Regions from separate parts of the Streptomyces sp. NPDC023838 genome, predicted to be linked through region 2. Evidence: riboswitches for the same ligand, from Rfam matches in the RefSeq annotation. Region 2 holds a riboswitch; the other holds the start of a gene.
What was found. A riboswitch is a leader RNA that binds a small molecule or an ion and turns the genes downstream of it on or off. The one in region 2 is predicted to bind glycine.
Positions count from the first base shown of each region.

Region 1: linked by a shared signal. The riboswitch ahead of gcvT (glycine cleavage system aminomethyltransferase GcvT) and the one ahead of gcvP (aminomethyl-transferring glycine dehydrogenase) in region 2 are both predicted to bind glycine.

Region 1 is NZ_JBFAAD010000009.1:152,479-159,754, reverse strand. It holds gene glyA (serine hydroxymethyltransferase) at 1-967, opposite strand, end outside; gene gcvH (glycine cleavage system protein GcvH) at 991-1,368, opposite strand; gene gcvT (glycine cleavage system aminomethyltransferase GcvT) at 1,438-2,550, opposite strand; glycine riboswitch at 2,704-2,798, opposite strand; gene AB0G17_RS14505 (AAA family ATPase) at 2,927-3,556, shown strand; gene AB0G17_RS14500 (enhanced serine sensitivity protein SseB) at 3,713-4,480, shown strand; gene AB0G17_RS14495 (enhanced serine sensitivity protein SseB C-terminal domain-containing protein) at 4,646-5,443, shown strand; gene AB0G17_RS14490 (ABC transporter permease) at 5,753-6,751, shown strand; gene AB0G17_RS14485 (ABC transporter substrate-binding protein) at 6,818-7,276, shown strand, end outside.
Region 2 is NZ_JBFAAD010000026.1:9,592-16,867, forward strand. It holds gene AB0G17_RS26700 (DNA polymerase IV) at 1-912, shown strand, start outside; gene AB0G17_RS26705 (PRC-barrel domain-containing protein) at 822-1,205, opposite strand; glycine riboswitch at 1,318-1,415, shown strand; gene gcvP (aminomethyl-transferring glycine dehydrogenase) at 1,611-4,496, shown strand; gene AB0G17_RS26715 (DUF5999 family protein) at 4,622-4,828, opposite strand; gene AB0G17_RS26720 (hypothetical protein) at 5,180-5,767, opposite strand; gene AB0G17_RS26725 (glutamate--cysteine ligase) at 6,259-7,276, shown strand, end outside.

The DNA.
Region 1 (7,276 bases), on a different contig from region 2:
GGACCAGGTGGACGTCCGTGCCGCCGGACAGGACCGAGACGCCGACCTCGGTCACGTCGTCCTGGATCAGGCGCTCGGCGATGATCCGGGAGCCCTCCAGGGTGCGCTCCTGGCGCTCCTTGAACTCCTCCGAGGCCGCCACCTTGAACGAGACCGCCTTGGCCGCGATCACGTGCTCGAGCGGGCCGCCCTGCTGACCGGGGAAGACCGCCGAGTTGATCTTCTTGGCGAGCTCCTGCGTCGACAGGATGACACCGCCGCGCGGACCGCCGAGGGTCTTGTGCGTGGTGGTGGTCACGACGTGGGCGTGCGGCACCGGGTTCGGGTGCAGACCCGCGGCGACCAGGCCCGCGAAGTGGGCCATGTCGACCATCAGGTACGCGCCGACCTCGTCCGCGATGCGGCGGAACGCGGCGAAGTCCAGCTGGCGCGGGTACGCGGACCAGCCGGCCACGATCAGCTGCGGCTTGGACTCCTTGGCCAGGCGCTCGACCTCGGCCATGTCGACCTGACCGGTCTGCTCGTCGACGTGGTAGGCGACCACGTTGTAGAGCTTGCCGGAGAAGTTGATCTTCATGCCGTGGGTCAGGTGACCGCCGTGGGCCAGGTTCAGGCCCATGATCGTGTCACCCGGCTTCAGCAGCGCGAACATCGCGGCCGCGTTGGCTTGGGCGCCCGAGTGCGGCTGTACGTTGGCGTGCTCGGCGCCGAAGAGCGCCTTGATGCGGTCGATCGCGATCTGCTCGACCACGTCGACGTGCTCGCAGCCGCCGTAGTAGCGGCGCCCCGGGTAGCCCTCGGCGTACTTGTTGGTGAGGACCGAGCCCTGGGCCTCCATGACCGCGACCGGAGCGAAGTTCTCCGAGGCGATCATTTCGAGGGTGGACTGCTGACGGTGGAGCTCGGCGTCGACGGCGGCGGCGACGTCCGGGTCCAGCTCATGGAGGGACTGGTTCAGAAGCGACATCGGAAGATCCCTGGAGTGGTAGGTCAGCCGGCGGAGAAGGCGGTGTACTCGTCGGCGGAGAGCAGGTCGCCCGGCTCCTCCGCCACGCGCACCTTGAACAGCCAGCCACCCTCGAACGGGGCGGAGTTGACCAGCGACGGGTCGTCGACGACGTCCTGGTTGGCCTCGACGACCTCGCCCGAGACCGGGGAGTAGAGGTCGCTGACCGACTTGGTCGACTCCAGCTCGCCGCAGGTCTCGCCCGCGGTCACCGTGTCACCGACCTCCGGGAGCTGGACGAACACCACGTCACCGAGCGCGTTGGCCGCGTGCTCCGTGATGCCGACCGTCGAGACGCCGTCCGCGGCGGCCGACAGCCACTCGTGCTCCTTGCTGTAGCGCAGCTGCTGGGGGTTGCTCATGACCTGAATTCTCCTGTACGAGGGGGAGTGGTGGTGAACGGAAAAGTCATGCGGTGCGTGTGCGAGGGGTCACTTCTGGCGCTTGTAGAACGGCAGCGCCACGACCTCGTACGCCTCATGCGTACCGCGAATGTCGACGCCCACGCCGGAGGTGCCCGGTGCGGCGTGCGCGGCGTCCACGTACGCCATGGCGATCGGCTTGCCCAGCGTGGGCGAGGGGGCGCCCGAGGTGACCTCGCCGACGACCTCGCCGTCCGCCACCACGGAGAATCCGGACCGCGGCACCCGGCGGCCCTCGGCCACCAGGCCGACCAGCTTGCGCGGCGCCTTGGCGGCGGCGCGCTCGGCGGCGGCCTCCAGGGCCTCGCGGCCCACGAAGTCGCCCTCCTTCTCGAACTTCACGACCCGGCCGAGCCCCGCGTCGAACGGCGTCAGCGCGGTGGTCAGCTCGTGCCCGTACAGCGGCATGCCCGCCTCGAGGCGCAGGGTGTCGCGGCAGGACAGACCGCACGGCACCAGGCCCGCGTCCTTGCCCGCGTCGGTCAGCGCGCGCCACAGCCGCTCGGCGTCGGCCGGGGCCACGAAGAGCTCGAAACCGTCCTCGCCGGTGTAGCCCGTACGGGCGATGAGGGCCGGGACACCGGCCACCGTGCCGGGCAGGCCCGCGTAGTACTTCAGGCCGTCGAGGTCGGCGTCGGTGAGCGAGGCGAGGATGGCGGGGGACTCGGGGCCCTGGACGGCGAGCAGCGCGTAGTTGTCGCGGTCGTCGCGGACCTCGGCGTCGAAGGCGGCCGCGCGCTCGGTGATCGCGTCCAGGACGACCTGGGCGTTGCCGGCGTTGGCGACGACCATGTACTCCTGCTCGCCGAGGCGGTAGACGATCAGGTCGTCGACGATGCCGCCGTCCTCCTGGCAGATCATCGTGTACCGGGCGCGGCCCACGCCGATGGTGCTCATGTTGCCGACCAGCGCGTAGTCCAGGGCCTTGACGGCTTCCGGTCCGGTGACGGTGATCTCGCCCATGTGGGACAGGTCGAAGAGACCGGCCCGGGTGCGGACCGCGGTGTGCTCGTCGCGCTCGCTGCCGTACCGCAGCGGCATGTCCCAGCCGGCGAAGTCGGTCATGGTCGCGCCCAGCGAACGGTGCAGTGCGTCGAGGGCGGTGAGACGGGGGTTGCTCATGAGGGTGTGGCTCCCAGGGCATGACGGCGAGGACGATCCTCCCCATCTGTCATCGGAACCTGAGAGGTTCGCCGGACGCACGTCGGGGTCCTGGCTTGCACCTTGGGTGGAGCCGCGCCGTTTGGGAACGCGCGGCCCGCTTTTCAGATCTGCCTCATCCACGCGGTACGGGGCCTGAGAGATTCAAGGGAGGGACTTGCTCCTTCGGCGCCCCGGGAACTGACCGAGGACTCTCCCGCGTGGATTCAAGCGGCCGGTATGCAGTTGGCGGGCACATCATTGCACGCCTCCCCGGAACGACACATCACTCAGGTCTCATTACCATCTCTTTACGCTCATCGGGGACGGGTCGCACGACCCGACAGGGGGAGGGCCCATGACGGTTCACACGACGGCGGCGGCGCGGGCGGACGCGCCGGTTCCGGTGGTACGGGACCTGCGCGGCCTGGGCGGCCGCTCACCGCACACGCTCCGGTTCGCCGAGGGGGACGTGGTGGTGGTCTCCGGTCTGCCCGGCAGCGGCAAGACGACCCTGCTGCGGCAGGCCGCGCCGGGCCTGGGCATCGACTCCCAGGACACCCGCAAGGCCTGGGAGGCCCGGCTGCCCGGGGTGCCGTACGCGCTGTACCGCCCGGTCGCCCGCGTCGCCCACTTCCTGCGGATGCACCGGGCGCTGCGGGCGGGCGGCGGCCTGGCCGTCCACGACTGCGGCACCCACGCCTGGGTGCGCTGGTCGCTGGCGAGGGCGGCGGCGCGGGGCGGGCGCTCGCTGCACCTGGTGCTCCTGGACGTCTCCCCGCAGACGGCCCTGGCGGGCCAGGTGGCCCGCGGCCGCAAGGTCTCCGCGTACGCCTTCGCCCGCCACGCCAGGGCGGTGCCCCGCCTGATAGCCGCGGTGGCCGAGGGTCGCCTGCCCAGAGGGGTCGCGTCGGCGGTTCTGCTGGACCGGGAGGCGGCGGGGGCGGTGGCACGGTTCGCCTTCGAGGAGAACCCGGCCCGACGCTAAGGTTTCCGTGCCGGGGACTCGCACCCCCCGTCTTCCGAGGGGCGCGGGGCTGTGACATTGCGGCTCCGCCGCGTGGGCACGACCAGCCAGAGACGGTCAGCAGACCCAGAGACGGTCAGCAGAACCAGAGACGGCCAGCAGACAAAGGACAGGCACATGGAATTCCCGCACCCCCAGGGCGGCGGCGGCTGGCCGGGCAACGAGCTGGAGGAGGCCCTGGCGGCCTCGCTCGGCGTCCCGGGTGCGGGCCCCCGCCTGATAGAGGTCATGGGCCGCAACCCCGTCTGGGTCCCCCTTCCCAACGGCGGCAGCCGTGAGAGCGCCGACCTGGACCTCCCCACCATGGAGATCGACGGCGCCCCCTACGTCCCCGTCTACAGCTCCGAGCAGCAGTTCCTCCAGTGCGTCGGGCCGCACATGTCGTTCGCCGTGGCGCCCGCCGTCGAGTTCGCCCGGGGGCTGCCCCCGCAGCTGGGCATCGCGCTGAACCCGGAGGGCGCGGTCGGCGTACCGCTGCCGCCGCCCGCGGTGGCCGAGTTGTGCCGTACCGGGCGCACCGCCCTGGACGGGCCCGCCTCCGGCGCCCGGGTCCGGCTCTTCGAGCCCGACTGGCAGGAGGACCCGGTCGACTTCCTGACCGCCGCGGCCGCCGAGTTCGACGCCACCGGCGTGGTGCTCACCGCCCGCCGCGCGCTCGCCTCCATCGAGGGCGACGCCCCGACGCTCCTCATCGGCGTGGAGTTCTCCACCTGGGACGGGGCCGGGCGCAACGCCCCCATGGAGGCACTGGGCCGCGCGCTGGGCCGGGTGCCGGTCGGCTGGCCGGTGAACCTGGTGCTGCTCGACGTGGCCCAGGACCCGGTGGGCGACTGGATGCGCGAGCGAGTGCGCCCCTTCTACACGCGAGCCACGGACAGGCCGTAGACCCCGCTCACCAGCACCGCGAAGCCGATCCGGGCGGAAGTCCGCCGCATCCACCGGCCACCCCCCGGCTCCTCCCGCATAAGCTGGTTTCATAATCCGTAGACCCCCGCGGCGGCACGCCTGTGTACCGGCGGCGCGGGGGACCGAAGAGGGGCGGGACCCAGGGTGAGTGCGTCAGGCACCGCGGCGGCCGGGCAGGTCGAGCACATGCTGCGCCAGGTGGCCCCCGGACGCTACGACGCGTACGAGGCGCTGCTGCACGCCCTCGGCGACCCCTCGTCCGGCCGGCTGTGGATGCTGCTCTGGCACGGCCGCCCCGGCGCCCCCGACGCGCAGTACGGGAACATGGAGGTCGACGGGGTGGCGTACGCACCCTGTGTGACCTCCGCGCAGGAGCTCGCCGCCAGTGGCTGGAACCGGGCCCACGAAGTGGTCACCGGCGGTGACATCGCGCGCGCCCTCTACCCCGACCGGTACGGGATCTGGCTCAACCCGCACGCCCCGGGCGGCGGGGTCGGCATCCCCTGGACCGATCTGCGCCGGATCGCCACCGGCCTCGACCGGATGCCCGCGGGCCCGCTGCGGATCACCGAACCGGCCGTGGAGATCCCGCAGTTCTACGCCCTGCTCGCGCAGCACGCGCACCGCACCCCGGCCGTCCGGGCGCTGCGCCGCGCCTGGGTGCAGCCCGCGCTCGGCACCCCGTACCTGGCCATCGGCCTCGACCTCTACGACACCGGGCCGCAGTCCGTGGACGCGGTGCGCGCGATGATGCAGCAGGCGATCGCCGCCGTGCCCGACGGGCTGCCGGTCTCCACGGTGGCCCTCTCCGACGAGTACGACCCGGTCGGCATGTGGCTGCGCGCCAACGGGCGCCCCTTCTACGACCGCGAGGCGCACGCCGCCCCGGCGGCCCCGGCGGGCGGGTACGGCTACCCCCCGGCCGCCCCGCGCGCGTACTGATCCGCCTCCTCGGGCCCAAAAACCACTGCACATAAACGCAGTTGGGCGACATGACCGATCTGGTCGGTTAGTGCCCGACTGGTCCGCTCAGACGATCACGACGTCCGCATAACGGAAGTCATCTGACCGCATCACGTTTAGGCAACCATTCACCGTCAGGTCTGGCGGGTGATCGCAAACGCGTTGAAGACTCCCGGCTAACAAGGGCCGGTTGGCCCGTCGCAGATCACCGCACCACCTGATGGAACAAGCCGCCACAGCGGCTGGTACGGGCCGGCCATCCGCCGGCCAGGAGGGGTCAGAGGCACTGTGACCGCACCGCTCGAGACCACCGGATCGGCTGCCGAGGTGCCGCCGGAGGCAGTACTCACGGGGGCCAAGCAGAGCCAGATCGAGGGCCGTTCACTCGGACAGATCGCTTGGACGCGCTTCAAGCGCGACAAACTCGCGGTCGCCGGTGGCGTCGTCGTCGTCCTGCTCGTCCTGCTCGCCGTTCTCTCCAAGCCCATCCAGTGGGCGTTCGGGCTCGACCCGAACGAGTTCCACCAGGAGCTGATCGACCCGGCCCTGCTGGCACCCAAGGGAGCCTGGGGCGGCATGAGTTGGGAGCACCCGCTGGGTGTCGACCCGCAGTACGGGCGCGACATCCTGTCCCGGATCATCGAGGGCTCCTGGGTGTCGCTGCTCGTCGCGGGCGGCGCCACGCTGCTCTCGGTCGTCATCGGCGTGATCATGGGCGTCACGGCCGGCTTCTACGGCGGCTGGGCGGACACCCTGATCAGCCGCGCGATGGACGTCTTCCTGGCGTTCCCGCTGCTGCTCTTCGCCATCTCGATCTCCGCGTCCCTCCAGGACGGGGCGTTCGGACTGACCGGGCTGCCACTGAGGATCAGCGTGCTGATCTTCGTGATCGGCTTCTTCAGCTGGCCGTACATGGGCCGTATCGTCCGGGCCCAGACGCTCAGCCTGCGCGAACGCGAGTTCGTCGAGGCGGCCAAGAGCCTCGGCGCCCGCGGTCCGTTCATCCTGATCCGGGAGCTGCTGCCGAACCTGGTCGCACCGATCCTGGTCTACGCGACGCTCCTGATCCCCACGAACATCCTGTTCGAGGCAGGCCTCAGCTTCCTCGGCGTCGGCATCTCGCCGCCGCAGGCATCGTGGGGCGGAATGCTCTCCACTGCGACCGACCTCTACGAGGCGGACCCGCAGTACATGATCGTGCCGGGCCTGGCGATCTTCATCACGGTCCTGGCGTTCAACCTGCTGGGCGACGGGCTGCGAGACGCCCTCGACCCGCGAGGCAAGTAAGCACGCGGCACCTGCCAGATACGCATCACATCTGCCGCAACCATCCATAGAGGGGGCATTCCTCAGGTGAAGACGAGAAAAGCGACCGTTCTGATCGCTACCGCCGTGGCGCTGACACTGGGGGCCACCGCGTGCAACGACTCCAAGGACAAGGACAGCAGCGGTAAGGGCGGCAAGTCCGTCACCGACGCCGCGCTTTCCCAGATCGTGAACAAGTCCGACAAGAAGGGGGGCACCGCCACCTACGCCATGTCGGACGTGCCGGACTCCCTGGACCCGGGCAACACGTACTACGGCTGGGTGCAGAACTTCTCCCGCCTGTACGGCCGTACGCTCACCACGTTCAAGCCGGCCGCCGGCAAGGACGGCCTGACCGTGGTCCCGGACCTCGCGGAGTCGCTCGGCAAGCCCAGCGCCGACGCGAAGACCTGGACGTACACCCTGCGCAAGGGCCTGAAGTTCGAGGACGGCACGCCGATCACCTCGAAGGACATCAAGTACGCCGTCGAGCGCTCGAACTTCGCC
Region 2 (7,276 bases):
GCCGGGATGACCACGGTGGCGGATCTGGCCGAGGCGGGCGAGGACGAGCTCGTACGGCTCCTCGGCAAGGCACACGGGGCGTCGCTGCACCGGATGGCCCTGGGGCTCGACGACCGTCCGGTGGTGGCCGAGCGGGACACCAAATCGGTGTCGGTCGAGGACACCTTCGACGTGGATCTGCACGACCGGGTGCGGGTGATGAACGAGGTGGCGCGGCTCGCCGACCGCTGTGTGCAGCGCCTGCGCGCCTCCGGCCACTCGGGCCGCACGATCGTCCTGAAGGTCCGCAGATACGACTTCTCGACGCTGACCCGGTCGGAGACGCTCAGGGGGCCCACGGACGACCCGACGGTGGTGCGCGAGGCGGCCCACCGTCTGCTCGACTCCGTCGACACGACGGGCGGGGTGCGCCTCCTGGGGGTCGGGGTCAGCGGCCTCGCGGACTTCACGCAGGAGGACCTCTTCGCCCAGGCGGCCGGTGAGCAGGGGGCGGTCGAGGAGGCGGCCGCCGAGGACGAGGCGGGTCCGGCCGCCCCCGAGCAGGCGGAGGCGGTGGACCCGGCCGAGCGGCGCTGGCTGGCCGGGCACGACGTGCACCACCGCGAGTTCGGCCCCGGCTGGGTCCAGGGCAGCGGGGTGGGGCGGGTGACGATCCGGTTCGAGACGCCCACGTCGGCCGTGCCCGGACGGGTGCGGACGTTCCGGGTGGACGACCCCGACCTGGAGCCGTCCGAGCCGCTGCCGCTGGTGGCGGCCGCCGAGGAGCCGTCGGCACCCGCGGCCGCGGGGACGGGTGACCGGGGGACGGGAGACGCGGAGGGTCAGGCCTCGTCGTCCTCCTCGCCCGCCAGCCGGCCGAAGTCCCGGTCGGTGCCGGGGAGCGGATCGGGGGCGGCGATGTCCAGACCGTAGTGGTGGTAGAGCTGCAGCTCCTGTTCGGGGGAGAGATGGCGGCCGACACCGAAGTCGGGAGCGTCCTTGATCAGCGCCCGGTCGTAGGGAATGTGCAGGGCGTCGTCGACGAGGGTGCTGGGCTCCAGCGGGACGAAGGCGTCCCGGCTGAACAGGCCGGTGCGTACGGCGGCCCACTCGGGTACTCCGGTGGCGTCGTCGAGGTAGACCTCGTCCACCGTCCCGATCTTGTTGCCGTTGCGGTCGAACGCCTTGCGGCCGATCAGGCTGCGCGGATCGATATCGGTCTGCACGGTCCCTCCAACTGGTCGCAACTGCTCGTAAGCACTACGAAAGTGCACATCGCGGGCGTCGGCCACTCGAAGGATCAGCCCCATGGCGCGCTGGTACCCTGGCCATGGCTGCTGACCCCGCGCGGGAGAGTCCTCCGGAAAGAAGTCCGGAGGCGCCGAAGGAGCAAATCCTCCCCGGAATCTCTCAGGCCCACGTACCGCGCGGACGAGGTCACTCTGGAAAGCAGGACGGGGGACGTGCGGGCATACGCCTGTGCGCGCACCCTTTCCTCACCGACGGTGAAAGCCGGGACGCCCCCACGCGCCCCGGTGAAGCTCTCAGGTTGAGATGACAGAGGGGGAGGCCGTCCGGGTACCCGCGCCGTGGTGCCCCTCGCAGGTCGTGCAGACCAGGAGGCCTCCGTAATGACCGCCAACCGCATGCCGCTCACCGAGCTCGAGCGTGGCATCCCCTTCGAGCAGCGTCACATCGGGCCCGATGCCGAGGCCCAGGCGAAGATGCTCGCGCAGGTGGGCTACGGCTCGCTCGACGAGCTGACCGCCGCCGCGGTGCCGGACGTGATCAAGAGCGCCGAGGCGCTGGGTCTGCCCGGCGCCCGCACCGAGGCCGAGGTCCTGGCCGAGCTGCGCTCCCTCGCCGACCGCAACAAGGTGCTGGCCCCGATGATCGGTCTGGGCTACTACGGCACGTTCACGCCGCCGGTGATCCTGCGCAACGTCATGGAGAACCCGGCCTGGTACACCGCGTACACGCCGTACCAGCCGGAGATCTCGCAGGGCCGCCTGGAGGCGCTGCTCAACTTCCAGACCGTCGTCGCCGACCTCACCGGGCTGCCCACCTCGGGCGCCTCCCTGCTCGACGAGGGCACCGCGGCCGCCGAGGCGCTCGCGCTCTCGCGCCGGGTCGGCAAGGTCAAGGGCGGGGTCTTCCTCGTCGACGCGGACACCCTGCCGCAGACCGTCGCCGTCATAGAGACGCGCGCCGAGCCGACCGGTGTCGAGGTCGTCGTCGCCGACCTGAGCCGCGGCATCCCGGCCGAGGTGGCCGAACGCGGTGTGTTCGGCGTGCTGCTCCAGTACCCGGGCGCCTCCGGCGAGGTCCGCGACCTCAAGCCGGTCATCGACGAGGCCCACGAGCTGGGCGCGATCGTCACGGTCGCCGCCGACCTGCTCGCCCTGACCCTGCTGACCTCGCCCGGCGAGCTCGGCGCGGACATCGCGGTCGGCACCACCCAGCGTTTCGGCGTCCCGATGGGCTTCGGCGGCCCGCACGCCGGCTACATGGCGGTCCAGGAGAAGTTCGCCCGCAGCCTGCCCGGCCGCCTCGTCGGCGTCTCCGTCGACGCCGACGGCAACAAGGCGTACCGCCTGGCGCTGCAGACCCGCGAGCAGCACATCCGCCGCGAGAAGGCCACCAGCAACATCTGTACGGCGCAGGTCCTGCTCGCCGTCATGGCCGGGATGTACGCGGTCTACCACGGCCCGGACGGCCTGCGGCAGATCGCCCGCCGCACCCACCGCTACGCGGTGATCCTCGCCGAGGGCCTGCGCGCCGCCGGTGTGGAGGTCGTGCACGGTTCGTACTTCGACACGCTGACCGTGCGCGTGCCCGGCAAGGCCGCCGAGGCCGTCGCCGCCGCCCGGGACGGCGGGGTCAACCTGCACCTGGTCGACGCCGACACCGTCTCGATCGCCTGCGACGAGACCACCGATCGCGACCGCGTCGCCGCCGTCTGGGCCGCCTTCGGCGCCGAGGGCGACATCGAGGCGCTGGACGCCACGGCCGCCGACACGCTGCCGTCGGCGCTGCTGCGCGGCGACGCCTTCCTCACCCACCCGGTCTTCCACCAGCACCGCTCCGAGACCGCGATGCTGCGCTACCTGCGCAAGCTCGCCGACCGTGACTACGCGCTGGACCGCGGCATGATCCCGCTCGGCTCCTGCACCATGAAACTGAACGCGACGACCGAGATGGAGCCGGTCACCTGGCCCGAGTTCGGCCAGATGCACCCCTTCGCGCCGGCCGAGCAGGCCGGCGGCTACCTCACGCTCATCCACGAGCTGGAGGAGCGCCTCGCGGAGGTCACCGGGTACGACGCGGTGTCCATCCAGCCCAACGCCGGGTCCCAGGGCGAGCTCGCGGGTCTGCTCGCGGTCCGCGCCTACCACCGGGCCAACGGCGACGAGCAGCGCACGGTCTGCCTCATCCCGTCCTCCGCGCACGGCACCAACGCCGCCAGCGCCGTGATGGCCGGCATGAAGGTCGTCGTGGTGAGGACCGCCGACGACGGCGAGGTCGACATCGCCGACCTGCGCGCCAAGATCGAGCAGTACCGCGACGAGCTCTCGGTGCTGATGATCACCTACCCGTCCACGCACGGCGTCTTCGAGGAGCACGTCGCGGACATCTGCGGCGAGGTGCACGACGCGGGCGGCCAGGTCTACGTCGACGGCGCCAACCTCAACGCGCTGGTGGGTCTCGCCAAGCCGGGCAAGTTCGGCGGCGACGTCTCGCACCTCAACCTGCACAAGACGTTCTGCATCCCGCACGGCGGCGGCGGCCCCGGCGTCGGCCCGGTCGGTGTGCGCGCGCACCTCGCGCCGTACCTGCCCAACCACCCGCTCCAGCCGACGGCCGGTCCCGAGACGGGCGTCGGCCCGATCTCGGCCGCCCCGTGGGGCTCGGCGGGCATCCTGCCGATCTCGTGGGCGTACGTACGTCTGATGGGCGGCGAGGGCCTCAAGCGGGCGACGCAGGTCGCGGTGCTCGCGGCCAACTACATCGCCAAGCGCCTGGAGCCGCACTACCCGGTGCTCTACACCGGCCCCAACGGCCTGGTCGCCCACGAGTGCATCGTGGACCTGCGGCCGCTGTCCAAGGCGACCGGCGTCAGCGTCGACGACATCGCCAAGCGTCTGATCGACTACGGCTTCCACGCGCCCACGATGTCGTTCCCGGTGGCCGGTACGCTGATGATCGAGCCGACCGAGAGCGAGGACCTGAACGAGATCGACCGGTTCTGCGAGACGATGATCGCGATCCGTGCCGAGATCGAGAAGGTCGCCTCGGGCGAGTGGCCCGCCGACGACAACCCGCTCGCCAACGCCCCGCACACCGCCGCCGCGCTCGGCGGCGAGTGGAACCACGCGTATAGCCGCGAGGAGGCGGTCTTCCCGGCCGGCGTCTCGGCCGCAGACAAGTACTGGCCGCCGGTGCGCCGCATCGACGGTGCCTTCGGCGACCGCAACCTGGTCTGCTCCTGCCCGCCGCTGGACGAGTACGACAACTGATCGCGTACGACCATTGATGTAGAGCCGTCCACGGCTCACATACATCGGGGCCGGTGCGGGGTTTCTCCCCGGGCCGGCCCCTTGTCGTGCGGTGCTGTGCGGTTGTCTCCGTGCCGGCGGCCGCGCTAGGCGGCCTTCGCCACCTGTCCGGCTGTCAGCGCCCGGTGCGGGGCGATGATCCGCCCGTCCGGCAGCAGCTCACCGGTGTCCTCGAAGATGAGGACGCCGTTGCACAGCAGGCTCCAGCCCTGCTCCGGGTGGTGCGCCACGAGCTGCGCGGCCTCCCGGTCGGCGGAGTCGGCTGTCGGGCAGGCTGGCTGGTGCTGGCACATGGATGCGTTCTTTCGCTGCGTCGTAGTAGTGAGTGTCCTGCGGCTCGATGCGGTGTTCATGGCCGCCCCCCGTTGGTAAGTCGGTCGGTCCGCTCCCAGTGTTGCCCTACGGGCGTCAATCCGCAGGGATTTCGCGGCACCACTTCCTACTGCATATTGACGCATCACTCGTGCGGCCGGTTCAACTCAACTGCCCTGCCTCTTCGGGTGGTTCGTGGTGACCGTTACGGACTAGCCCGTACGGAGGACGCGCGCACCGGCGCACAGCACAGCGCCCCGGGGCGAAGGGGCTCCGGGGCGCTCCGGGCTGGTTCTTCCGGGCGGGCGGCGTCCAGCCGGGTGGCCGGGACGTCAGACGGGCTGGCTCAGCAGGGGTGCGGGGGTGAGCCGCAGCGTCATCACCGGCAGCAGCTCGGAGACCCGGTGCGGGCGGTGGGCGCAGATGCCGGGCGGGGCGGGCGCCAGCGGCACCAGCAGGTCGGCCGGGTCCAGGGCGCCGGAGGCGGGGTCCGCCGTGGTGTCGCGCCGCAGCCACAGCGTGAGCATGTACAGCTCCGGCACCGAGAGCAGCCGGGGCTCGAAGTCCATGGTGAGCGCCTCCGCCTGGCGCAGGGCGCGCTGGGTCGAGGCGAGGTAGGGGCCCTCGAAGAAGTGCGAGAAGGCCCAGCCGTCCGGGGTGAGCATGGTGTCCGCGGCCGCGACCACGCCCTCGCCGTCGCTGATGAGGAAGCGCCAGCCGGCCAGGCGGCTGCGCGGGGCGCGGGCGCTCGGGGTGATCCGGTCCAGCACATGGACGGGGAGCGGGAGTTCGGGGGTCAGCGGGCCCTGTGCGGATCGCAGGGCGGGAGTGCGCGCCGCGCGGACGGCGGTGGGGGAACCGAGTGCCGCGAGGACGCTGCGCAGGGCTGGCGCGGGGGCCGGGGGAACATGCAGCGGCATGGTGGGTCGCCTCTCACTTCGGAGACACGTTGGTGCGTGGGCGTTGCGGACGGCGCTGTCTGCGGTGATACGGGGTCAGAGGGGGGCCGGGGGAACAGTGGCCGGGGCGCCAACTCTCTGCCTCGTCAGCGAAGTTTATACGACACGTGTTCAGGGCGTGTTTCAGCTAGCTGTCGTCAGTATTGCGGGCAAGTCGGATTCCGGTCCTTGTGGTGCGGCATACATCCCGATTCGCGGAACAGGGTACCCGACTGGCCTGCAAAGGTCCGCCGATGGCGGTAGGCCGAAACCCGTCGGTGTTTTTCACGATTCCCGAAGGCGTGGTATCCGCAAGTTGCTGTATGCCGAATGCATGTGCCCGAGGCCGGTTCGTACCAGCTTACTACCCAGCCGCCTTCCATGGGGCGTTAGAGATCAGCCAGCCTGGGCATTATCGATCGTGACGCACGCGGCCGGCCGGGCCGGCTGCCCATTCGAGGAGGGACGCTTCGATGGGTGAGAAGGTCGTGGCGGGCGAGTTCGACCTGTCCGATCGGCACGCGTACCGGCAGAAGCTCCAGCAGTGCCTGGAGGGGCTGGGGCGACTCCTGACCGAACGGAGGTTCGATCGCCCGAGGAATCTGATGGGCGTGGAGATCGAGCTGAATCTCGTGGGGCCCGACGGTATGCCGCGCATGATGAACGGGGAGGTTCTCGAGCGGATTGCGAGCAAGGATTTCCAGACCGAACTCGGGATGTTCAATCTCGAAGTGAACATTGCCCCGCACCGGCTCGGCGGCCGGGTTTTCGATCAGCTCTCCGAGGAGCTGCGGACCGGTCTCGGGTACGCCGAGCGCAAAGCGGGCGAGGTCGGTGCCGGGATCCTGATGATCGGAATTCTCCCGACGATCAGCCAGCAGGACCTCGTCTCCGCGAACCTTTCCCGTGCCGACCGCTATGTGCTGCTCAACGATCAGATCGTGGCGGCCCGCGGCGAGGATTTCACGCTCGACATCGAGGGCGTCGAACGCCTCGTCTGCACCTCCGGTTCCATTACTCCGGAAGCCGCCTGCACCTCCGTGCAGCTGCACCTCCAGGTCACCCCGGCCCGGTTCGCGGCCGTGTGGAACGCGGCGCAGGCCATCGCCGCCGTGCAGATCGCGGTGGGGGCCAACGCGCCCTTCCTCTTCGGCCGGGAGCTGTGGCGCGAGTCGCGGCCGCCGCTCTTCGAGCAGGCCACCGACACCCGGCCGGCGGAGCTGCGCGCCCAGGGCGTGCGCCCGCGCACCTGGTTCGGTGAGCGCTGGGTGGCCTCCGCGTACGAGCTGTTCGAGGAGAACCTGCGCTACTTCCCGCCGCTGCTGCCCATCTGCGACGAGGAGGAGCCGCTGGCGGTGCTGTCCGCGGGCGGGGTGCCCACACTCCAGGAGCTCGTCCTGCACAACGGGACGATCTACCGCTGGAACCGCCCGGTGTACGGGATCGCGGACGGCGTGCCGCATCTGCGGGTGGAGAACCGGGTGCTGCCGG